Regions from separate parts of the Streptomyces qianjiangensis genome, predicted to be linked through region 1. Evidence: riboswitches for the same ligand, from Rfam matches in the RefSeq annotation. Region 1 holds a riboswitch; the other holds the start of a gene.
The links. A riboswitch is a leader RNA that binds a small molecule or an ion and turns the genes downstream of it on or off. The one in region 1 is predicted to bind glycine.

Region 1 (11,569 bases):
CCGCTTCTTCGGCGCGATCAACAAGCACGACTACGACACGGCCCTGGACCACTACGATCCCAGCACCTCGGTGGTGAACCTCGGCTCCACGTCGGCCCGGAACCAGTGGAAGGACGTCATGTCCACCACCCAGGACAGCGACTTCGTCCTGAGCGACCTGTCCTCGGACGGCACCTACACGCTGGCCACCCTGAACTTCACCAGCCACCAGGACGCCGGATACGGCCCCGCCTCCAGCCCGTCCGACACCTGCGACCAGTGGACGATCACCTACCAGCTGACCGACTCGAGCGGCTACCGGATCTACAAGGCGCCCAGGGACGGGGTGAGTTACACCTCCTGCTGACCCTCACCCGCCGAAGGCCTGCGCCTTCAGCTGATCCACCGCCCGGATCGACAGGTACTGACGCCCCGTCACCACCCATCCTCTGCCTCGCCATTGCTCCAGCACACGGCTCACCGTGCGCCGGGAGGTCAGCAGCAGGCCGGCCAGGTCGTCCTGGGACAGGGCGAGGGCGAGACGGCGGCCGGTGCCGTCCGGCTCCGGCATGCCGCACCGCTCCACGAGGTCGAGCAGGAGCGCGGCGAGCCGGGCGGGCACCGGCTCGGTGATGCCGACGCGCTGGAGATCGGCCTCGCGCAGCCGCCGCGACAGGGTCTGTTCCAGGGAGGCGGCGATGCCCGGCCGGGCGCGGGCGAGGACGTGGAAGCGGGTGGCGGGCAGCTGCAGCAGTTCGGCCGGGGTCGCCGTGACGAGCGAGGCCGAGCGCCGCCCGCTCTCCACCGAGGCCTGTTCGCCCAGGAGTTCGCCGGGACCGCGCAGCGCGAGCAGGGCCCGATACCCGGCGTGCGACTGGGCGATCACCTTGACCCAGCCGCGCACCAGCACGACCAGATGGTCCGAGTCCTCGCCCTGCGTCAGGAACTGCCGCTCGGCCGCCACCACGACCCGGGTCGCCGCCCGGAGCACCGCGGCCCGGTCATCGGCGTCGAGCGCCTCCCAGAAGGGGGCGGGGCGAAGACCCACGGCGGTCAGCCCAACGGCCGTACGGCCAGGGACCCAAGTGCGGACGCCCACCGCGCCCACCGCCGCCCGACCCGTATCGAACCCGTCCTCGCCATGCCCCGTCCTCCCGTCGTCGGGCCACCGTACCGGGACCGCACCAGTGTGGCCCGATCAGTCGTCGCCCGCCCACTCCCGGAGCGCGGCCCTGCTCTCGAACGCGGCGACGTCCTTGTCGTGCGGCTCGCTGGTGTACTGGTGGAAGAGCCACTTGGCCTTGATGCGGGGCTTGCCCGCGCTGACGTAGTCGGCGATCCACAGGCCGTCACCTGCGTACGAGGTGACGTCGACATCCAGCCAGTAGTTCCGGTTGGCGTACAGCACGACCTTGTTGTGCGGCCTCAGTTCCTTGACCTTCCGGATGAACAGGTCCTTCTCCGCGTTGCTCGCGTGCGTTCCGTCGCTCGTCGTCTCCCAGTCGACGGCGAGGATGTCGCCCGCGCGCTCGGGGGCGTGCCGGACGAAGTGCTCGGCCTGCGCGGTGAGATGGCCGGGCCACAGGAAGTGGTAGAAGCCGACGACCAGTCCGGCGTCACGGGCGGTCTTGGTCTGGGCGGTGAGCCTGGGGTTGATGTACGAACGCCCCTCCGTCGCCTTGATGAAGGCGAAGGAGAGGCCGTCCGTGCCGTACGAGGAGGACTGGAACGCGCTCACGTCGATGCCGTGCAACATGCGGAACTCCCTGAAGTGCCAGTGGGGTGACAGGAGCTGATGTGTTGTCAGTCCCACCTTTGCACGAGTGATCCGTTCGCGCGCCTGGATTGTCAGCAAAGCTGTCCATGCTCACCGATGTCAGGCTGTAGTCCTGTCCGGCACGTTCGCCGTTGACCGGGGATACCCGCGTTCCGTTGAGACGCGGCCTACATACTCAGACCTTGACGACGCGGATGCCGCGGCCGCACAGCATGAGGAGGTCCTCGGGGGCCGACATCAGGACGCTTACGGGGGCGGGTGAGGCGAGTGCGGTTGCTGCCACGATGGCGTCGAGGGCGTACGCAGGATGCCCCGCTTGGTCTCGACCGCTACCTGGCCCACCGGGCCGTGTTCGGCTTCCGCGTCTTCGATGAGTTCGCGCAGTCGTTCGCGCTCCAACTGGCGCTGGATGAGGGCTTCGACGCAGGCGGACATGCCGCGCTTGCCCGTACGCGCCCTGTGAGCCGCGATCGTGCCTTCATGGAGAGAGACGGAGACAGGCCGGACGGGCCTTCGCCGGGAGCCGAGGACGTGGTCATGCAGCGATTTCAGAACTCTTGTTATTGAGGTGGGGTGACACGAACGCGCTGGTCAGGGCCTACTTCCCTAGCACTCGATGATGTTCACGGCCAGCCCGCCCCGCGCCGTCTCCTTGTACTTCACGGACATGTCCGCGCCGGTGTCCTTCATGGTCTTGATGACCTTGTCCAGGGACACCTTGTGGGAGCCGTCGCCGCGCATGGCCATGCGGGCGGCCGTGACCGCCTTGACCGCGGCCATGCCGTTGCGCTCGATGCACGGGATCTGGACGAGGCCGCCGACCGGGTCGCAGGTCAGGCCGAGGTTGTGCTCCATGCCGATCTCGGCCGCGTTCTCGACCTGCTCGGGGCTGCCGCCGAGGACCTCGGCGAGGGCACCCGCGGCCATCGAGCACGCGGAGCCGACCTCGCCCTGGCAGCCGACCTCGGCGCCGGAGATCGAGGCGTTCTCCTTGAAGAGCATGCCGATGGCGCCGGCGGCCAGGAGGAAGCGGACCACGCCGTCCTCGTCGGCGCCGGGGACGAAGTTGATGTAGTAGTGCAGCACCGCGGGGATGATGCCCGCCGCGCCGTTGGTGGGGGCGGTCACCACACGTCCGCCCGCCGCGTTCTCCTCGTTCACCGCCATCGCGTAGAGCGTGATCCACTCCATCGCGTGGGCCAGCGGGTCGCCCTCGGCGCGCAGCTGGCGGGCGGTGACCGCCGCCCGGCGCTTGACCCGCAGCCCGCCCGGCAGGATGCCCTCGCGGGTCATACCGCGGGACACGCACGCCCGCATCACGCGCCAGATCTCCAGCAGGCCCTCGTGGATCTCCTCCTCGGTGCGCCAGGCCCGCTCGTTCTCCAGCATCAGCGCGGAGATCGACAGACCCGTCTCCTTCGTCAGGCGCAGCAGCTCGTCGCCCGTGCGGAAGGGGTACTTCAGGACCGTGTCGTCGAGCTTGATCCGGTCGGCGCCGACCGCTTCCTCGTCGACGACGAAGCCGCCGCCCACCGAGTAGTACGTCTTCGAGAGCAGCTCCGTGCCCTCGGCGTCGTACGCCCACAGGGTCATGCCGTTCGCGTGGTACGGCAGCGCCTTGCGGCGGTGCAGCTTCAGGTCGTCGTCGAAGGAGAACGCGATCTCGTGCTCGCCGAGGAGACGGATCCGGCCGCCCGATTTGATCTCCGCGACCCGCTCGTCCGCCGTCTCCACGTTCACCGTCCGCGGGGACTCGCCCTCCAGGCCCAGCAGCACCGCCTTGGGCGTGCCGTGGCCGTGGCCCGTGGCGCCGAGGGAGCCGTACAGCTCGGAGCGTATGGAGGCGACCGACTCCAGCACACCCTCATTGCGCAGTCGGCGGGCGAACATGCGGGCCGCGCGCATCGGTCCCACCGTGTGGGAGCTGGACGGGCCTATGCCGATCGAGAACAGGTCGAAGACCGAGATGGCCACGGTGACTCCTCAGTACGGGGGTGGTGCGAAGGGGTGGGGCACCGCGCCCACGGAAGAAACGTGCGCTTCCAGTGTGCGCGGTGCCCGCGCCGGGGTGAACTACTTGGAGAGCCCCGGGTACAGCGGGTGCTTGTCGGCCAGGGCCTTGACCCGGGCCTTGAGGGCCTCCGCGTCGTAGGACGGCTTCAGCGCCTGCGCGATCACATCCGCGACCTCGGCGAAGTCCTCGGCCGCGAAGCCGCGGGTCGCCAGGGCCGGCGTACCGATCCGCAGACCGGAGGTCACCATGGGCGGACGCGGGTCGTTCGGGACCGCGTTCCGGTTGACCGTGATGCCGACCTCGTGGAGGCGGTCCTCGGCCTGCTGGCCGTCCAGCTCGGACTCGCGCAGGTCGACCAGGATCAGGTGCACATCGGTGCCGCCGGTCAGGACGTTCACCCCGGCCTCGCGGGCGTCGGCCGCGGTGAGCCGCTCGGCGAGGATCCGCGCGCCCTCGACCGTACGGCGCTGGCGCTCCTTGAAGTCCTCCGAGGCGGCGACCTTGAAGGAGACCGCCTTGGCCGCGATCACGTGCTCCAGGGGACCGCCCTGGAAGCCCGGGAAGACGGAGGAGTTCAGCTTCTTCGCGAAGTCCTTCTTCGCGAGGATGATGCCGCCACGCGGGCCGCCCAGCGTCTTGTGGGTGGTGGAGGTGACGACATCGGCGTACTCGACCGGGTTCGGGTGCAGACCCGCCGCGACCAGACCGGCGAAGTGCGCCATGTCGACCCACAGATACGCCTCGACCTCGTCGGCGATCCGGCGGAACTCGGTGAAGTCCAGCTGCCGCGGGTACGCCGACCAGCCCGCGATGATCACCTTCGGACGGTGCTCCTTGGCGAGCCGCTCGACCTCGGCCATGTCGACCAGGCCGGCCTCGTCCACGTGGTAGGCGACCACATTGAACTGCTTGCCGGAGAAGTTCAGCCGCATCCCGTGGGTCAGGTGGCCGCCGTGGGCCAGGTCCAGACCGAGGATGGTGTCGCCGGGCTGGGCCAGCGCGAAGAGCGCGGCCTGGTTGGCCGAGGCGCCCGAGTGCGGCTGCACATTGGCGTACTCGGCGCCGAACAGTTCCTTGACCCGGTCGATGGCGATCTGCTCGGCGACGTCGACGTGCTCGCAGCCGCCGTAGTAGCGGCGGCCCGGGTAGCCCTCGGCGTACTTGTTGGTGAGGACCGAGCCTTGGGCCTCCATGACCGCGGCCGGAGCGAAGTTCTCCGAGGCGATCATCTCGAGGGTGGACTGCTGGCGCAGCAGCTCGGCGTCGACCGCGGCGGCCACGTCCGGGTCGAGCTCGTGCAGGGGCGTGTTCAGGACGGACATACGTCTACGACTCCTCAGCCGGCGGTGTGGGCGGCGTACTCGTCGGCGGAGAGCAGGTCGGCCGGCTCGTCCGCGACGCGCACCTTGAACAGCCAGCCGCCCTCGAAGGGGGCCGAGTTCACCAGGGAGGGGTCGTTGACGACGTCCTCGTTGATCTCGGTGACCTCACCCGTGACCGGCGAGTACAGGTCGGAGACCGACTTCGTGGACTCCAGCTCGCCGCAGGACTCGCCCGCGGTGACCGTGGAGCCGACCTCGGGGAGCTGGGCGTAGACGACATCGCCGAGCGCGTTGGCCGCGAACTCGGTGATGCCGACCGTCGAGACGCCGTCCTCGGCGCCCGACAGCCACTCGTGCTCCTTGCTGTAGCGCAGCTGCTGGGGGTTGCTCATGGCCTGAATTCTCCTGTACGCGGGGATGTGCTGATGACTGGGGGAGTACTGAAACCGCAGGTGAGCAGGGTGATGTGCCCGGCATCACAAACGGGCGGGGTGAGGGCCCCGGTGATCAGTCTCTACTTATGGCGCTTGTAGAAGGGCAGTGCCACGACCTCGTACGGTTCATGGCTGCCGCGGATGTCCACGCCGACGCCCGCCGTACCGGGCGCCGAGTGCGCCGCGTCGACGTAGGCCATCGCGACGGGCTTGCCCAGCGTCGGGGAGGGGGCACCCGAGGTGACCTCGCCGATCACCGCGCCGCCGGCGACGACCGCGTACCCCGCACGGGGGACCCGACGCCCCTCGGCGACCAGGCCGACCAGGACGCGCGGCGGGTTCTGCTCGGCGCGGGCGGCGGCCTCGGTGAGGGCCTCGCGCCCCACGAAGTCGCCCTCCTTCTCGAACTTCACCACCCGGCCGAGTCCGGCGTCGAAGGGAGTGAGGGAGGCCGTCAGCTCGTGCCCGTACAGCGGCATGCCCGCCTCCAGGCGGAGCGTGTCACGGCAGGACAGGCCACAGGGGACCAGACCGACGCCCTCGCCGGCCTTGGTCAGCGCCTGCCACAGCTCGACGGCGTGCTCCGGCTTCACGAACAGCTCGAAGCCGTCCTCGCCGGTGTAGCCGGTGCGGGCGATCAGCGCGGGGACACCGGCGACGGTGCCGGGCAGGCCCGCGTAGTACTTCAGGCCGTCCAGGTCGGCGATGGGGGCACCTCCCTGCACGAGCGGAGTCGAGTGCTTGGGGGAGAGGGACTTCAGGATGCCGGGGGACTCGGGGCCCTGGACGGCGATCAGGGCGTACGCGTCGCGGTCGTCGCGAACCTCGGCGTCGAAGCCGGACGAACGTTCCAGCAGCGCGTCCAGGACCACCTGAGCGTTGGAGGCGTTGGCCACGACCATGTACTCGGTCTCGGCCAGCCGGTAGACGATCAGGTCGTCCAGGATGCCGCCGTCGGCCTGGCAGATCATGGTGTAGCGGGCACGGCCCACCCCGACGGAGCCGATGTTGCCGACGAGCGCGAAGTTCAGGAACTTCGCCGCCTCCGCGCCGGTCACCGTGATCTCGCCCATGTGCGAGAGGTCGAAGAGGCCGGCCTTCGTGCGCACGGCGATGTGCTCGTCGCGCTCCGAGCCGTAACGCAGCGGCATGTCCCAGCCGGCGAAGTCGGTCATGGTCGCACCGAGCGAGCGATGCAGCGCATCGAGCGCGGTATGACGGAGTTCGGTACTGCTCATCGGTCGGTCGTCTCCCAAGGCGATGGGGTCCCCCGCGCGAGCCGAATTCGAGCGTGGGGGAGGGCGAGGTCGTTCCTCCCCATCTGTCATCGGAACCTGAGAGGTTCGCCATGACCACCCCTGTCGGGACGACCAGGACTTGCACCTTGGGTGGGGCCACCTCACGGCGGCCCGCTTTTCAGATGTGCCTCGCCCGCGCGGTAACGGTGCCTGAGAGATTCAAGGGAGGGACTTGCTCCTTCGGCGCCCCGGCAGTGTTGCCGAGGACTCTCCCGCGCGGATTCAAACGGCCGGTATGCAGTTGGCGGCCACATCATTGCACGCCTCGCCCGCGTGCGGCAGGTCGGCTTCTGTAACCGGGCTGTGGCAGTACGCGCACGAAAACGCGAGACACCAGGCATTACCTTCTCTTTACACTCGACGGGCAGGCGGTCTCCGAGCCCAAGGGGAGGACGATCACGGTGAACAGGACCACGGCGTACGCCACGACCACGGGCATGGCACTGCCGAAGCGGCCCGCGGCCCAGGCCCGTGGACGCTGCGACGAGCACCCGGCACCGGTCGTCCGCGATCTGCGCGACCGTGCGGGGCACAGCCCGCACGGCCTGCTCTTCGGCCCCCGCGACCTGGTCGTGATCACCGGCCTGCCGGGCAGCGGCAAGTCCACCCTGATGCGGCGCGCGGTCCGCGGCGCGCGCATCGACTCCCAGGACACCCGCGACCGCTGGGACGCCCGCATGCCCCGCCTCCTGCCGTACGCGCTCTACCGCCCCCTGGTCCGCCTCGCTCATTACGCAGGGCTGCGCCGCGCCCTGCGCTCCGGCGAGGGGGTCGTCGTGCACGACTGCGGCGCCCAGACCTGGGTGCGCGACTGGCTGGCCCGCGAGGCCCGCCGCCGCGGCGGCACCCTGCACCTGCTGCTGCTCGACGTCACCCCGGGCACCGCGCTGGAGGGCCAGCGCGAGCGCGGCCGCGGCGTCTCCCGCTACGCCTTCCTGCGCCACCGCGGGGCCGCCGCCCGCCTCCTGCGCACGGTGGAACGGGGCGAGCTGCCCCCGGGCTGCGGCTCGGCGGTGCTGCTGGACCGGGCGGCGGCGGACGTCCTGCACCGGATCGGCTTCGCGGGGTGAAACCGGGTCACCGGAACCCGCTAGCCTTTCGAGCCATACCAGTGGTTCCCAGCAGGCGGTAGGCAGATGGACTTCCCGGCGGACTTCCCCACGGACTTCCCGGCACAGGCGCACCCCCATCCGCACGGCGGATGGCCCGGCAACGAGCTGGAGGAGGTGCTGTCGGCGTCCCTCGGCGTGCCGTCGGCCGGCGCCCGGATCGTCGAGGTCCTGAGCCGCGCCTTCGTATGGATTCCGCTGCCCAACGGCGGCGGCCCGGACAGCGGTCCCCTCGATCTGCCCACGCTGGAGATAGAGGGCCAGGTGTACGTCCCGGTGTTCAGCTCCGAGGAGCAGTTCCGCCAGGTCGTCGGCTCCCACATGTCGTACACCATCGCGCCCGCCGTGGAGTTCGCCCGCGGTCTGCCCCCGCAGGTCGGCCTCGCCGTCAACCCGGACGGCGTGGTCGGCGTCCCGCTCCCGCCGGCCGCGGTCGCCGAGCTGTGCCGGGCCGGGCGCACCGCACTCGACGGACCCTCGACCGGCGGCCGCGTCCGCCTCTTCGAACCCGACTGGCAGGACGACCCGGTCGACTTCCTCACCGCGGCCTCGGCGGAGTTCGCCGCGGCGGGCGTGGTCGCCACGGCCCGCCGCTGCCTGGCCGCGATCGAGACCGCGGACCCGGTGATGTTCGTGGGCGTCGAACTGTCCCAGTGGGAGGGCGACCTGCGAGCCCTCCCCCTGGAAGCCCTGGGCAAGGCCCTGGGAAAGGTCCCGGTGCGCTGGCCGGTCAACCTCGTACTGCTCGACGTGGCGGAGGACCCGGTGGGCCACTGGATGAGGGCGAACGTCCGCCCCTTCTATCAGCACGGCCACTGAAGCGCGCTTCCCCGACGCGCACCGGGTCTCGAGCCATTGGGCGCTTAAGCTGTTTCCATACGCGGGGCAACTTCTCGAAGAGGCGGTAAACCAGGTGAGCGCGAGCGGCAGCGGCACCGCGACCGGACAGGTCGAGCACATGCTGCGGCAAGTCACGCCCGGGCGTTACGACGCCTACGAGGCGCTGCTGCGCGCACTCGCGACCCCGTCCTCCGGCCAGGTGTGGATGCTCCTGTGGCACGGCCAGGGCGGCTCACCGGACGCCCAGTACGGAAACATGGAGGTCGACGGGTACGGCTACGCCCCCTGCGTCACCTCCGCCCAGGAGCTGTCGGCCAGCGGCTGGAACAGATCGTACGAGGTCGTCGACGGCCTCGACGTGGCCCGCACGCTCTACCCCGACCAGTACGGCCTCTGGCTGAACCCGCACGCGCCCGGCGGCGGCGTGGGCATCCCCTGGCTCGACCTGCGCCGCATCGCCACGGGCCTGGACCGCCAGCCCGCGGGCCCGCTGCGGCTGACCGAACCGGCCATCGAGATCCCCCAGTTCTACGCCCTGCTCGCGCAGAACGCCCACCGCACCCCCGCGGTCCGCTCGCTGCGCCGGGCCTGGGTGCAGCCGGCGCTGGGGGCGCCGTACCTGGCCATCGGCCTGGACGTGTACGACACCTCCCCGCCCGCGGTCGACTCGGTGCGGGCGATGATGCAGCAGTCCGTCGGCGCGGTACCGGACGGGCTGCCGGTGTCGACGGTGGCGATGACGGACGAGTACGACCCGGTCGTGATGTGGATGCGAGCGGGCGCCCGCCCGTTCTACGACCGCGAGGCACACGCGGCTCCCGCCGCAGGCGGGGGCTACTGGGCCCAGCTGCCACAGAGCGGAGCGTACTGAGCCCCGCGGCCAACTTCAGCATGTATGTCCGGGTTTGTCGCTTTGGAGAGATCTTCGCGCGTAGATTTGGGTGAATTTTCGGCTTTTGTTCATCCATAGGCGGTTTGGCGGTGTCCGCCCCCCGCAACTTCCCGTCCGCATAACGGGTAACCACAGCCTGCATCACGGTTGCGCATCCATTCACTGTCAAGTCTGGCAACTGATCGGCGAAGCGTTGAAGACTCCCACTTCAAGGGGTTCGCCCCTGTGTACGACGGACTGAATGAGGCCGCTACCAGCGGCAAGTGCGGGCCGGCTACCGCCGGTTGAGAGGGGTCCCTGCCAGATGACGGCACCATTGCACGAGCCGACTGCGGAAGCGGCCCCGAGCGCGGCCGAAGAAGCGGCGGCTGCCGCTGTCGGTGAAAAGGCCGTACAGGGACGTTCCCTGGGCCGGATCGCCTGGGAGCGCCTCAAGCGGGACAAACTCGCCCTCACGGGTGGCGTGGTCGTGCTTGCCCTCATCGCGCTCGCCCTGCTCGCGCCGGTGATCACCAACCTGCTCGGGCAGGACCCGGACGCCTACCACGAGGGCCTGATCGACCCGCTGTTCGGCACCCCGAAGGGGTCGCTGGGCGGCATCAGCGGAGACCATCTGCTGGGTGTCGAGCCGGTCAACGGCCGCGACATCTTCGCCCGCATCCTCTACGGTGCTCAGGTCTCGCTCCTGGTCGGCTTCCTGTCCGCCATGGTCGCCGTCGTTCTCGGCACCGTGCTGGGCATCCTGGCCGGCTTCTTCGGCGGCTGGGTGGACTCCCTCATCAGCCGCGTCATGGACGGTCTGCTGGCCTTCCCGCAGCTCCTGTTCACCATCGCCCTGGTCTCCGTCATGCCGAACGACATGCTCGGCCTGACCGGCTCCAGCGTGCGGGTGTTCGTGATGATCCTGGTCATCGGGTTCTTCGGCTGGCCGTACATCGGGCGCGTGGTGCGAGGACAGACCCTCTCGCTGCGTGAGCGCGAGTACGTCGAGGCCGCCCGGTCGCTGGGCGCCGGCCGCTTCTACATCCTCTTCAAGGAACTGCTGCCCAACCTCGTCGCGCCCATCGTCGTGTACACGACGATGATGATCCCGACCAACATCCTCACCGAGGCGGCACTCAGCTTCCTTGGCGTAGGCGTCAAGCCGCCTACCGCCTCCTGGGGGCAGATGCTCTCGAGCGCGATCGACTACTACGAGTCGGACCCCATGTACATGGTGGTTCCGGGCGTGGCGATCTTCGTGACCGTTCTTGCCTTCAACCTCTTCGGCGACGGCGTGCGGGACGCGCTGGACCCGAAGGGCTCCCGCTGAACCGCCTTACCCCAAGCGTCCCGTGGCACTGCCACGGGGTCTCTCATCAAATCCGGAGGATCCGAGATCGTGACTACCCAACGCACCTCAGGGCGGCGGAAGCAGGCGTTGGCCGCTGCTGTCGCGGTCGCCGCGCTGATGACCACGGCAGCGTGCGGCGGCGGCAACAGCGATGACGGCGACAAGGGCTCGAAGACGGGCGCAGCCGGTTTCGACGCGGCCAACAACAAGGTTGCCCAGGCCGACCTCGCCAAGAAGGGCGGCACGCTGCGGTTCGGTGGTGCCCAGGACGCCGACTCGTGGGACACCACGCGTGGCTACTACGGCTTCATGTGGAACTTCGCGCGCTACTACAGCCGTCAGCTCGTCACGAACAAGACCGAGCCCGGCAAGGACGGCGCCACGCTGACCCCGGACCTCGCCACCGGTCTCGCCAAGGTCACCGACAAGGGCAAGACCTACACGTACACCCTGCGTGACGGCGTCACCTGGGAAGACGGCAAGCCGATCACGTCCAAGGACATCAAGTACGGCATCGAGCGCGTGTGGGCGCAGGACGTGCTGTCCGGTGGTCCGGTGTACCTGAAGGACG
Region 2 (11,569 bases), 4.6 Mb from region 1:
CCGCCTCGTGCACCTGGGCGCAGATGTCGGCGACGTGCTCCTCGAACACACCGTGGGTGGACGGGTACGTGATCATGAGCACGGCCAGCTCCTCGCGGTGCTGCTCGATCTTGGCCCGCAGGTCCTCGACGTCGATCTCGCCGTCCTCGGCGGTCTTCACGACGACGACCTTCATCCCGGCCATCACGGCGCTTGCGGCGTTGGTGCCGTGCGCGGAGGACGGGATCAGACAGATGGTGCGCTGCTCGTCGCCGTTGGCGCGGTGGTAGCCACGGACCGCCAGCAGACCGGCCAGCTCGCCCTGGGAGCCGGCGTTGGGCTGCAGGGAGACCTTGTCGTAGCCGGTGACCTCGGCGAGGCGCTCCTCCAGCTCACGGATGAGCGTGAGGAACCCCTCGGCCTGCTCGGCCGGCACGAAGGGGTGCAGCTGACCGAACTCGGGCCAGGTGACCGGCTCCATCTCGGTGGTCGCGTTCAGCTTCATGGTGCAGGAGCCGAGCGGGATCATGCCGCGGTCGAGCGCGTAGTCGCGGTCGGCCAGCTTGCGCAGGTAGCGCAGCATCGCCGTCTCGGAGCGGTGCTCGTGGAAGACCGGGTGGGTGAGGTAGGCGTCGGAGCGCAGCAGCGCGCCCGGCAGGGCCTGTGCCGTCGCCGCGTCCAGCGCCTCGATGTCACCCTCGATGCCGAACGCCGACCACACGGCGGCCAGCTGGGCGCGGTTGGTGGTCTCGTCGCAGGCGATGGAGACGTGGTCGGCGTCGGCCCGGTGGAGGTTGACGCCGTTGTCCCGGGCGGCGGCGACGATCTCGTCGGCGCGGCCGGTGACCTTGACGGTCAGCGTGTCGAAGTAGGCGCCGTGGACGATCTCGACGCCGCCGGCCTTGAGGCCCTCGGCGAGGATCGTGGCGTAGCGGTGGGTGCGGCGCGCGATGGTCTTGAGGCCTTCCGGCCCGTGGTAGACGGCGTACATGCCCGCCATCACCGCCAGCAGCACCTGCGCGGTGCAGATGTTGCTGGTCGCCTTCTCGCGGCGGATGTGCTGCTCGCGGGTCTGCAGGGCGAGCCGGTAGGCCTTGTGGCCGTCGGCGTCGACGGAGACGCCGACGAGGCGCCCGGGCAGGCTGCGCGCGAACTTCTCGTGCACGGCCATGTAGCCCGCGTGCGGTCCGCCGAAGCCCATCGGCACGCCGAAGCGCTGGGTCGTGCCGACGGCGATGTCCGCGCCGAGCTCGCCCGGCGAGACCAGCAGGGTCAGGGCGAGCAGATCGGCGGCGACGGTGACGAGCGCGCCGAGCTCGTGCGCCTGGTCGACGATCGGCTTGATGTCCCGTACGGCACCGGAGGCGCCCGGGTACTGGACGAGCACGCCGTTGATCTCGCGCTCGGCGATCTCGGCCGGGATACCGCCGCTGAGGTCGGCGACCACGACCTCGACGCCGGCCGGCTCGGCGCGGGTCTCGATCACGGCGACGGTCTGCGGCAGCGCGTCCGCGTCGACCAGGAACAGGCCCTTCTTGTTCTTGCCCATGCGCCGGGACAGTGCCATCGCCTCGGCGGCGGCCGTGCCCTCGTCGAGGAGGGACGCGCCCGAGGTCGGCAGGCCGGTGAGGTCGGCGACCATGGTCTGGAAGTTCAGCAGGGCCTCGAGGCGCCCCTGGGAGATCTCCGGCTGGTAGGGCGTGTAGGCCGTGTACCAGGCGGGGTTCTCCATGACGTTGCGCAGGATGACGGGCGGGGTGAAGGTCCCGTAGTACCCGAGTCCGATCATCGAGCCGAGCACCTGGTTGCGGTCGGCGAGCGAGCGCAGCTCGGCGAGCACCTCGGCCTCGGTCCGGGCGCCCGGCAGATCGAGCGCGTCGGCGTTCTTGATCACATCCGGCACCGCGGTGGCGGTGAGCTCGTCGAGCGAGCCGTAACCGACGTGCGCGAGCATCTTGGCCCGCGCCTCCTGGTCGGGCCCGATGTGGCGCTGTTCGAAGGGGATGCCCTGTTCGAGCTCGGTGAGCGGAATGCGCTGGGCGGTCATTGCGGAGGCCTCCTGGTCTGACGCGACCTTCGAGGGGCACCCCGGCACGGGCACCCCGACGGCCTCCCCCTCTGTCATCTCAACCTGAGAGCTTCACCGGGTCGCCCGAAGGGCACCGGTTTTCACCGTCGGTGAGAGCGGAAGCCGTCGACACCCGCCCTGCTTTCCAGAGTGACCTCGTCCGTGCGGTACGTGAGCCTGAGAGATTCCGGGGAGGATTTGCTCCTTCGGCGCCTCCGATGGTGTCCGGAGGACTCTCCCGCACGGGGTCAGCAGCCGTTTGCAAGACTACCAGCGAGGTCAACGCCCGGGCCTTCGAGTGGCCGCCTCCTTGATTGTGCTCTTTTGTAGTGCTTACGGATGAGTTGCGACCAAGTGGAGGGCCCGTGCAGACCGACATCGATCCGCGCAACCTGATCGGCCGCAAGGCGTTCGACCGCAATGGCACCAAGATCGGCACGATCGACGAGGTGTACCTCGACGACGCGACCGGCATGCCGGAGTGGGCGGCCATACGCACCGGTCTGTTCTCGCGGGACGCGTTCGTCCCGCTGGAGCCCAGTGAACTGGTCGAGGGCACCCTCCACGTCCCGTTCGACCGAGCCCTCATCAAGGACGCGCCCGACTTCGGTGTGGGCCGCCATCTCTCCCCGGAGCAGGAGCTCCAGCTCTACCACCACTACGGCCTGGACGTGGCCCCACCGCCCCGACTCCCCGACCACGACTTCGGCAACCTGGCAGGCACGGACGAGGCCTGAGGCCGAACGGGTGGGGTGACCGAGGAAACAGCAGGGCGGGCCGGAGCAGCCTCCATGCCTTCCGCGCCCGTCTCACACGCCGGCAACCCATCCGGGTCCCGGCGACCGCCTCACGGCGGCGTGGTCGCGGCCCGAGGCTCCCCCACGCTCCGCTCCGGCCCGCCGCGAGCCACCCCTGATCCGCCCTCGGCCACGTCGCCCCCACCCTCCCCGACCCGGGCTCGCCCGGAGCCCCGCTCGGCGTCTCCCTCCCCCGCTCCCAGGACCAACGGCAACGGATCCGCCGGCTCCAGGTTCCCGTCGTCGGCCCGGAACGTCCGCACCCGCCCGGGCTCCGAGTGCGGCGTCTCGAAGCGCACGGTGACCCGGCCCAGTCCGCTGCCCTGCACCCAGCCGTGTCCGTACTCGGTGTGCCGCACGTCATGACCGGGCGACCAGTGCCGCTCGGCAGGGGCCGGGATGTCCTGCTCCGGCTCGGCCACGCTCTCCTCCGGCACCACGTCGGCCCGCTCGCCCGCCGCCTGCGCGAAGAGGTCCTCCTGTGTGTAGTCGGCGAGTCCGGAGACGCCCACGCCGAGCAGCCGTACACCGCCCGTCGTGTCCACCGAGTCGAGGAGCCGCGCGGCGGCCTCCCGCACCACCGCCGGATCGTCCGTGGGCCCACGGAGCGTCTCGGACCGGGTGAGCGTGGAGAAGTCGTACCGCCGCACCTTCAGCACGATGGTCCGGCCCGACAGCCCGGCCCCGCGCAGCCGCCGTACGCACCGCTCGGCGAGCCGCTGCACCTCAAGACCCACTCTGAGCCGGTCGTGGATGTCCACGTCGTACGTGTCCTCGACCGAGACCGACTTGGTCTCCCGCTCGGCCACCACGGGCCGCTCGTCGTGCGCCAGCGCCATGGCGTACAGCCCGTGCCCATGAGCCTTGCCCAGCAGCCGTACGAGCTCGTCCTCGCCCGCCTCGGCGATCTCGTCCACCGTGGTGATCCCGGCTCTTCGCAGATGGTCGCCCGTCGCCGGGCCGACCCCTGGCAGCGTCCGCACCGACATCGGGCCCAGCAGCGCCCGCTCGGTCCCCGGTTCGATCAGCACCAGCCCGTCCGGCTTGGCCTGCTCGGAGGCGATCTTGGCGAGCATCTTCGACGCCGCGAGCCCCACCGACCCGGTGAGCCCCGTGACGGCCCGTATGTCCCCGCGCAGCTTGGCCCCGGCCAGCCGTGCGGACTCCTCGTCCCAGGCCGCTCCCCCGGCCTCCAGATCGACGAACGCCTCGTCCAGGCTCAGCGGCTCCACCAGGGGGGACAGCTCGCGCAGCAGCCCCATCACCTGCTCGCTGACCGTCCGGTACAGGCTGAAGCGCGGCACGAGATACGCCGCGTTCGGAGCCAGCCGACGCGCCTGGGCCATGGGCATCGCCGAGTGGACCCCGAAGACCCGCGCCTCGTACGACGCCGTGGCGACCACTCCGCGAGGTCCGAGCCCGCCCACGACGACGGCCTTCCCGCGCAGGCTCGGCTTGGATGCCTGCTCCACCGAGGCGAAGAAGGCATCCATGTCGAGATGCAGGATCGTGGGCGCGTTTCTCACAACTCCGATGCTGCACCACGCCACTGACAACGCCCCGGAAAGGAACGGGACGGGGCGCGGTCGGCCGCGCCCGGGGACCTCTCCTCAGACGGCCCGGTTGCGCCGCCGCGCGAGCTCGTCGGCGGGGTTGTGCCCCACAAGGGTCTCGCCCGTGTCGATGCGTTCACCGTGCAGCTGGGAGAGCGCGCTTTCCACGTCCCGCCACACCACGCCCACCGCGATGCCGAAGATGCCCTGACCGCCCTGGAGCAGGGCGTGCACCTCGTCCGGCGAGGTGCACTCGTAGACCGTGGCACCGTCGCTCATCAGCGTCATGCGCCCCAGGTCGCGGAAACCGCGTTCTCTGAGGTGCACGACGGCGGTACGGATGTTCTGCAGCGAGACCCCGGTGTCCAGGAACCGCTTGACGATCTTCAGGACGACGACGTCCCGGAAGCTGTACAGACGCTGCGTGCCCGACCCGTACGCGGGCCGCACGCTCGGCTCGACCAGACCCGTGCGGGCCCAGTAGTCGAGCTGCCGGTAGGTGATGCCGGCGGCCGCGCAGGCCGTCGGACCGCGGTAGCCGATCTCCTCGGACGCCATGGGCCCCGCCCCTTTGCTGTTCGGCACGGCCGAGGGCCGCTGGGGGACGTGGCCGACCGCGCCGCCGGGATGGGCGTACCCCCTGCTCGAACGCAGCTGAGAGCTTGAGGGAGGGTACGGACCGCTCTCCCCGAACCCGCGTCCGGGGGCACCCCCAGCCGTACCGTCGCCGCTGCTTCTCACGCCGACCTCCGTCCTTGACCTGCCTTCTCGACGGTAGGCAGTCACCAGGGGTGCGTCAACGATCGCCACACTCGGCACGCCGAGTGATAATCACCCTAGGAGTGGTTTCCCGTGCCCCACCGCGGGGAAAGGCTAGCCGAATGCTCTCGCGGGGGTCCGTAGGACGCTCTCAATGGCCGGTGGCATTTGCCGGCATCCCGCCCGTAACAGGGCGCCGACCGGCCGGTCACGGACCGCGTCCGCAGGATCGGCCGCCCCCTCACTGGCTGCTGGTGCCGAAGTCCTCGGGTGAGATCTGGTCGAGGAACTCGCGGAACTTCTCGACCTCGTCCTCCTGCTCGTCCGGGATCGCGATGCCCGCGTCGTCGAGCACCGTGTCGCTGCCGTAGATCGGCGTTCCGGTACGCAGGGCCAGCGCTATGGCATCGGAGGGGCGGGCACTCACCTCGACCCCGCTGGCGAAGACCAGCTCCGCGTAGAAGACGCCTTCACGCAGGTCGGTGATGCGTACTTCCGTGAGCTCCTGGCCGACGGCCTCGAGCACGTCCTTGAACAGGTCGTGGGTCAGCGGTCGCGCGGGGGCCATGCCCTGCTGGGCGAAGGCGATCGCCGTCGCCTCCCCCGGCCCGATCCAGATGGGGAGGTACCTGTCGCCTCCCACTTCGCGCAGGAGCACGATCGGTTGGTTGGAGGGCATTTCGACCCGGACACCTACGACATCGAGCTCGTTCACACAGCAACCCTAGGCCGTGCTCGGGACGTTTGGGTAGTCGGGCCGGGAACGGGTGGCCGATACGGCCTGTCGAACGCCGCCGCCGCTCACGGCAGACGCACCCCGAGAGCGGTCTTCACCAGGGCCGCGTGCAGCCGCACGGTGAGCACCGCCAGCTCCTTCGTACGCGCTTCGGCGTGGGCCCTGGTCTGCGGGTTGCGGTGCCGCTTCAAAGGGGCCACCACCTGGTCCACCAGGCCCGCCTCGCGGTCCGCGGCGGCCTTCATCACCCGCAGGTGGCGCGGCTCGATCCCGTGCCGGCCCAGCTCGGCGACGAGCGAGGCCACGGTGACCGCCTCCGCGTCGTACACACCGCCCTCGAGCGGAGCGATGAGCCCGTAGGACTCCCACTCCTCGAGGGCGCTCTCGTCGATCTTCGCGGCCTCCAGCAGCTCGGCCCGGCCGATCCTGGCCGCCGTGGGCGTGTCGCACGGCTCCAGGACGGTCTCGCCGTCCCGCTGACGCCCCACGACGGGCAGCTGCACGGCCTCGCCACGCTCCATGGCGTCCAGGTGCTCCCGGATCACCTTGAGCGGCAGATAGTGGTCCCGCTGCATCCTCAGGACGTGGCCCAGACGCTCGACGTCACCGGCGCTGAACTTGCGGTACCCCGACGGCGTCCGCTGCGGCTCGATGAGCCCCTCCGACTCCAGGAAGCGGATCTTGGAGATGGTGACTTCGGGGAACTCGCCGCGCAGCACGTTCAGCACCGTGCCGATGCTCATCAGCCCACTGTCCGCGGCGGCGGCACCGTGCCCGGCACCGCCGCTCGGTGTTTGAAGCATGGACCTTCCCTGACGGGTCAGACGCCCTGCCGGCTCGAGTAGAAGACCAGCCGGTACTTGCCGATCTGCACCTCGTCACCGTTCGACAGGGCGACCTGGTCGATCCGCTCGCGGTTGACGTACGTGCCGTTGAGACTGCCCACATCGGCCACCGTGAACGAGCCGTCCGGCGAGCGCCGGAACTCCACGTGGCGGCGCGAGACCGTCACGTCGTCCAGGAAGATGTCGCTCTGCGGGTGACGCCCGGCCGTGGTCAGCTCGCCGTCCAGCAGGAAGCGGCTGCCGGAGTTCGGCCCGCGACGCACCACCAGCAGCGCCGAGCCCATGGGCAGTGCGTCCACGGCCGCCTGCGCCTCGGGAGAGAGCGCCGGCATCTGCGTCTGACCGGTGGCCTCGGCGTCGTAGGCCTCGAGACCGGAGATGGAGATCGTGGACGTCGTCTCGGACGCACGCTCCGGCGCCACGCCGGGACGCAGTGGGGCACCACAGTTGGAACAGAACCGGGCGTTCTCCGCGTTCCGGTTACCGCACCTCGTACACACCAGGACCGACATGGACGGATCCTCCTGCCGCGGCTGCCCCGCGGGGGCATTGGACGCATACGGGTCGGGGGCAAACCCTCCACCCGTACTTGAGGTTGACGGTTGCCCGAAACCTATGCCGCCGGACTGGGCAGGGTCAACAGACGGCGCGCCCTGGCCGCCGGAAATGTCACCGCCCGGACCAGGGACCTGGTCACGGAACAGTGGGCGCTGGCCCTCTGCGTCAGGCTGTGCGCGATGACGAGCGGTCGCGTTGTCGCTGCCCTCTCGCGCGCTCTTGCCGAACAACTTCGCAAACAACTTCACGGGCGATTCCCCTTGACCGAAACAGACCCGCCCGTGGGGCAGGACGAACCCTGATTGCATACACCGGTCGACCCGGACACCTTCACAACGTCCGTATCCACCAGACAGTTTCCACCACGCGCCACCTCTTCGGTGCGCCGACCCCCCGCAACCTCATGCCCCTGCCGGACGGCCCCCATGCACCACCGGTTCACTGGGAGGACGACCGAGCGTAGTCAGGCCGCTTCGCCGCCCGCAAGGCGTCAACCACGATCTTGGTCGACCGCTCGACGGTCACGACGGCCTGCTCCTTCTCGAGGGTCTGCACCACGCCTCCGGGGATGTTGAGCGCCGGTTCGAGGTCCTGCGGCTTGCCGATGACCTTGAAACGATAGGGGGCGTTGATCTTGTTCCCGTCGACGCTCACGCTCTTGCCGGAGTCCGTCAGATAGGTGTTGGCGACGACCCGCACGCCGTTCACCTCGATCGCCTCCGCACCGGCCGCGCGCAGCTCCTGGATCGCGTCGAGCAGCATGTCCGCCTGGACCGTCCCCTTCGCGTCGTCGATCGTGATCGTGATGCCGGGGCCCTGCGCGGCCACCGTGCCAGCCAGAATGCCGAGTTGCTTCTCCTTCTCGGCGGTCTGCTTGCGGGCCTCGGCCGCCTGGTCGGAGCTGCTCTGCAGTTCCGACCGCTGCTTCTCGAGTCCCTGCTTCTCGTCCTCAAGACGCTGAGTACGGTCATCCAGTTCATCGAGGATGCGAACGAGATCTTCCTGACGGGCACCGCGCAGCGCGCTGTCGCTGTCGCTGTTCGAGGCCACCTGCACGGCCAGGCCGAAGCCGAGGCCGAACAGCAGCAGGGCGACGATGAGTTGGGCCCTGGTGACCCGCGGCGGCCACAGGCCCTTCACCAGCCGCTGGCGGCCCGTGAGCGCGGCCTCGGGCCGCTCCTGGGCCGACTGCTCGGCGTCGGGGGCCGGCGCGGGCACTTCCGCGGGCAGTTCCTTGCGCAGTCTGTTCTCCGGCTGCTCGTCCTCGTTGCTCATCGTTCTCACGCCCGGAACACGTGGCGCCGGATCGCCGCCGCGTTGGAGAAGATCCGGATGCCGAGCACCACCACGACACCCGTGGACAGCTGCGCCCCCACACCCAACTTGTCGCCCAGGAAAACGATCAGCGCGGCCACCACCACGTTCGACAGGAACGACACCACGAAGACCTTGTCGTCGAAGATCCCGTCGAGCATGGCCCGCAGGCCACCGAAGACGGCGTCGAGCGCCGCGACGACGGCGATCGGCAGATAAGGCTCGACGACCGCCGGAACCTCAGGACGGACCAACAGGCCGGCCACGACTCCCACGATGAGGCCCAGTACGGCGATCACGATGTGCCCTTCTCAGTGCTCGGCTGTGCTGTACGTACGATCACACTCGGTGCTGCGGGCAACCTGACGTCACTCTCCGTGAAGATCCCGGTCCGGATGCCGTAGTTCTCCGCCAGGGCATGCAGATACAGCCCGTCGGCGCTGTTCTGGAACGTGGTGCTCAACCTGCCCCCATCGCCCACCGCGAGCACCGTGTAGGGCGGCACCAGCGGCTTGTTGTCGACCAGTATCGCGTCACCCGCGGCCCTGATCGCGGACAGGGCGGTCAGCCGCTGCCCGTTGATGGAGATCGCCTCGGCCCCGGAGGCCCACAGCCCGTTCACGACGCGCTGCATGTCGCGGTCGCGCACCCGGCCGGTGTCGGAGAAATCGGAGGTCTCGCGCGGATTGCCGGCGTCGCCGCCCGTGGAGGCTTCCTTCGCGTCGTTCACGACGAGCTTCACACCGGGGCCGTGCACCGCCGTGGCGCCCGACAGGATTCCCACCAGGTCCGCCTGGCCACTGCCGCCACTCTGCTTCAGTGCCGCCCGCTGGCGCGCGCTCACGTCGTCGCGCAGCTTGTCGACGGTGCCCTCCAGCTTGTCCGCCGACGAGGTCTCCCGGTCGATGCGGTCGATCAGCTCCTGCCGCTCCTTGGCGACGACCGGTGCCGCCACGCGCGCCTGGGCCGCGCCGACGGTCACGACCAGCGCCGCGAGCACCAGACCGCCGGCGAGACCGAGCTTCGCCCGCAGAGTCTTCGGCATGCCGCCCTCGCCCTGGGACTTCTTCCGGGCGGCGGCCTCGGCGTACCCGTCGTCGAGGCTGTGATCCATGACGTTGGTGATCAACGACATGGAGGCGTCCGGACGCGACGGCCGCGGGGCCGTGCTCCGAACGGGGGGTTGCTGCGGCATGCCGCACATCGTCGCACGTCGCGACCAGTACCTCCGAATGGCCCCACCGGCGTGCCGGACAGGCCCCCTTGGGGGACACTTGTCCGGCACGCGCGCGTGCAGCGGGTTTTACCGTCCGGCGCTGTCTACAATCGCGGACCATTCGTCGAGCAGGGCCTGCGCTGAGGCATCGTCCGGCCCTTCCGCCCACAGATGGGTGACCGCCTCGGCGGGGTCGGGCAGCACCATCACCCAGCGCCCGTCGGTCTCCACGACGCGTACTCCGTCCGTCGTGTCGACAAAGCGATCTCCGGCCGCCTCCACGACCCGGCGCATGACCAGTCCCTTCACGGCCCATGGCGTGGCCAGGTCCCGCTTGAGAACGTGTGCCCGCGGGATCCGCGCGTCGATCTGGCTGAGGGTGAGCTGCGTCCGCGCCACCAGCCCGATCAGCCGTACGAAGGCCGCCGTACCGTCGTAGACACCGCTGAACTCCGGGACGATGAAGCCGCCCTTGCCGTCACCACCGAAGATCGTCCCCTCCTCACGCCCCACGCGCGTGAGGTCGTCCGGAGAGGTGGTGGTCCACTCGACCTGGGTGCCGTGATAGGCGGCCACCTGCTCGGCGATCCTGGTCGTGGTCACCGGCAGCGCCACACGGCCGCTGCGCCGCTCCGCGGCCACCAGGTCCAGCATCACGAGCAGAGCCCGGTCGTCCTCGATGATCCGGCCCTTCTCGTCCACCAGGGACAGCCGCTCGCCCACGGGGTCGAAGCGCACGCCGAACGCGGCCCCGGACGACGCCACGATCTCGCCGAGGCGCACCAGCCCCGACCGCCGGACATCGGCCGTCTCCGTCGGCCTGGACTCGTCGAGACCGGGATTGATGGTCAGCGAGTCCACACCGAGCTTTCCGAGCAGGCTGGGCAGGACGAGCCCGGCACTGCCGTTCGAGGCGTCCACGACCACCTTGAGCCCCGACTCGGCGATCCCGGTGGTGTCGATGTTCCGCAGCAGCGACCCGGTGTACGAGTCGAAGACGCTCGCCGGGAAGTACAGGTCGCCGATCTCGCCGGGGAACGCACGCCGGTACTCCTGCCGTGCGAACACGCGGTCCAGCTTTCGCTGGCTCGCCTGCGAGAGGTCGGCCCCTCGCCCGTCGAAGAACATGATGTCGACGGAGTCCGGCACACCTGGTGAGGTCCGGATCATGATCCCGCCGGCGCTGCCGCGAGCGGTCTGCTGCCGGGCCACGGGCAGCGGTACGTTCTCCAGGTCCCGTACGTCGATCGCGCTGGCCTGCAGCGCCGAGATCACCGCACGCTTGAGCGCACGGGCACCCCGGGAGTGGTCGCGGGCCGTGGTAACCGTGGAGCCCTTCTTGAGGGTGGTCGCGTAGGCGCCGGCCAGCCGCACGGCGAGTTCCGGCGTGATCTCGACGTTGAGGATGCCGGTCACCCCACGGGCGCCGAACAGATGCGCCTGGCCCCTGGACTCCCAGATGACCGAGGTGTTGACGAAGGCACCGGCCTCGATGGTCTTGAACGGATAGACCCGGACGTTGCCCTGAACGATCGATTCTTCGCCGATCAGGCACTCATCACCGATGACCGCGCCGTCCTCGATCCGGGCCGCCCGCATGATGTCGGTGTTCTTTCCGACGACGCAGCCCCGCAGATTGCTGTGCTGCCCGACGTACACGTTGTCGTGCACGACAGCCCTGTGCAGGAATGCGCCCGTCTTCACGACCACGTTCGACCCGACGACGGTGTGCTCACGGATTTCC

Region 2: it holds a riboswitch for glycine, as region 1 does, so the genes downstream of both, gcvP (aminomethyl-transferring glycine dehydrogenase) here and gcvT (glycine cleavage system aminomethyltransferase GcvT) in region 1, are expected to answer to the same signal.

What each region holds. Positions count from the first base shown of each region.
Region 1 covers NZ_CP106798.1:6,100,306-6,111,874, forward strand. The annotation lists gene N8I87_RS28265 (hypothetical protein) at 1-346, shown strand, start outside; gene N8I87_RS28270 (Crp/Fnr family transcriptional regulator) at 350-1,027, opposite strand; gene N8I87_RS28275 (glycoside hydrolase family 25 protein) at 1,178-1,735, opposite strand; partial or broken gene N8I87_RS28280 (DNA-binding protein) at 1,932-2,060, opposite strand; gene N8I87_RS28285 (L-serine ammonia-lyase) at 2,363-3,730, opposite strand; gene glyA (serine hydroxymethyltransferase) at 3,830-5,092, opposite strand; gene gcvH (glycine cleavage system protein GcvH) at 5,107-5,484, opposite strand; gene gcvT (glycine cleavage system aminomethyltransferase GcvT) at 5,607-6,764, opposite strand; glycine riboswitch at 6,838-6,952, opposite strand; glycine riboswitch at 6,953-7,049, opposite strand; gene N8I87_RS28305 (ATP-binding protein) at 7,226-7,894, shown strand; gene N8I87_RS28310 (enhanced serine sensitivity protein SseB) at 7,961-8,752, shown strand; gene N8I87_RS28315 (enhanced serine sensitivity protein SseB C-terminal domain-containing protein) at 8,892-9,644, shown strand; gene N8I87_RS28320 (ABC transporter permease) at 9,970-10,977, shown strand; gene N8I87_RS28325 (ABC transporter substrate-binding protein) at 11,047-11,569, shown strand, end outside.
Region 2 covers NZ_CP106798.1:1,473,474-1,485,042, forward strand. The annotation lists gene gcvP (aminomethyl-transferring glycine dehydrogenase) at 1-2,026, opposite strand, end outside; glycine riboswitch at 2,203-2,298, opposite strand; gene N8I87_RS06695 (PRC-barrel domain-containing protein) at 2,413-2,784, shown strand; gene N8I87_RS06700 (DNA polymerase IV) at 2,895-4,370, opposite strand; gene N8I87_RS06705 (MerR family transcriptional regulator) at 4,455-5,138, opposite strand; gene N8I87_RS06710 (bifunctional nuclease family protein) at 5,398-5,871, opposite strand; gene ftsR (transcriptional regulator FtsR) at 5,958-6,695, opposite strand; gene N8I87_RS06720 (zinc-ribbon and FHA domain-containing protein) at 6,713-7,603, opposite strand; gene N8I87_RS06725 (DUF881 domain-containing protein) at 7,734-8,570, opposite strand; gene N8I87_RS06730 (small basic family protein) at 8,576-8,908, opposite strand; gene N8I87_RS06735 (DUF881 domain-containing protein) at 8,905-9,744, opposite strand; gene N8I87_RS06740 (mannose-1-phosphate guanyltransferase) at 9,913-11,569, opposite strand, start outside.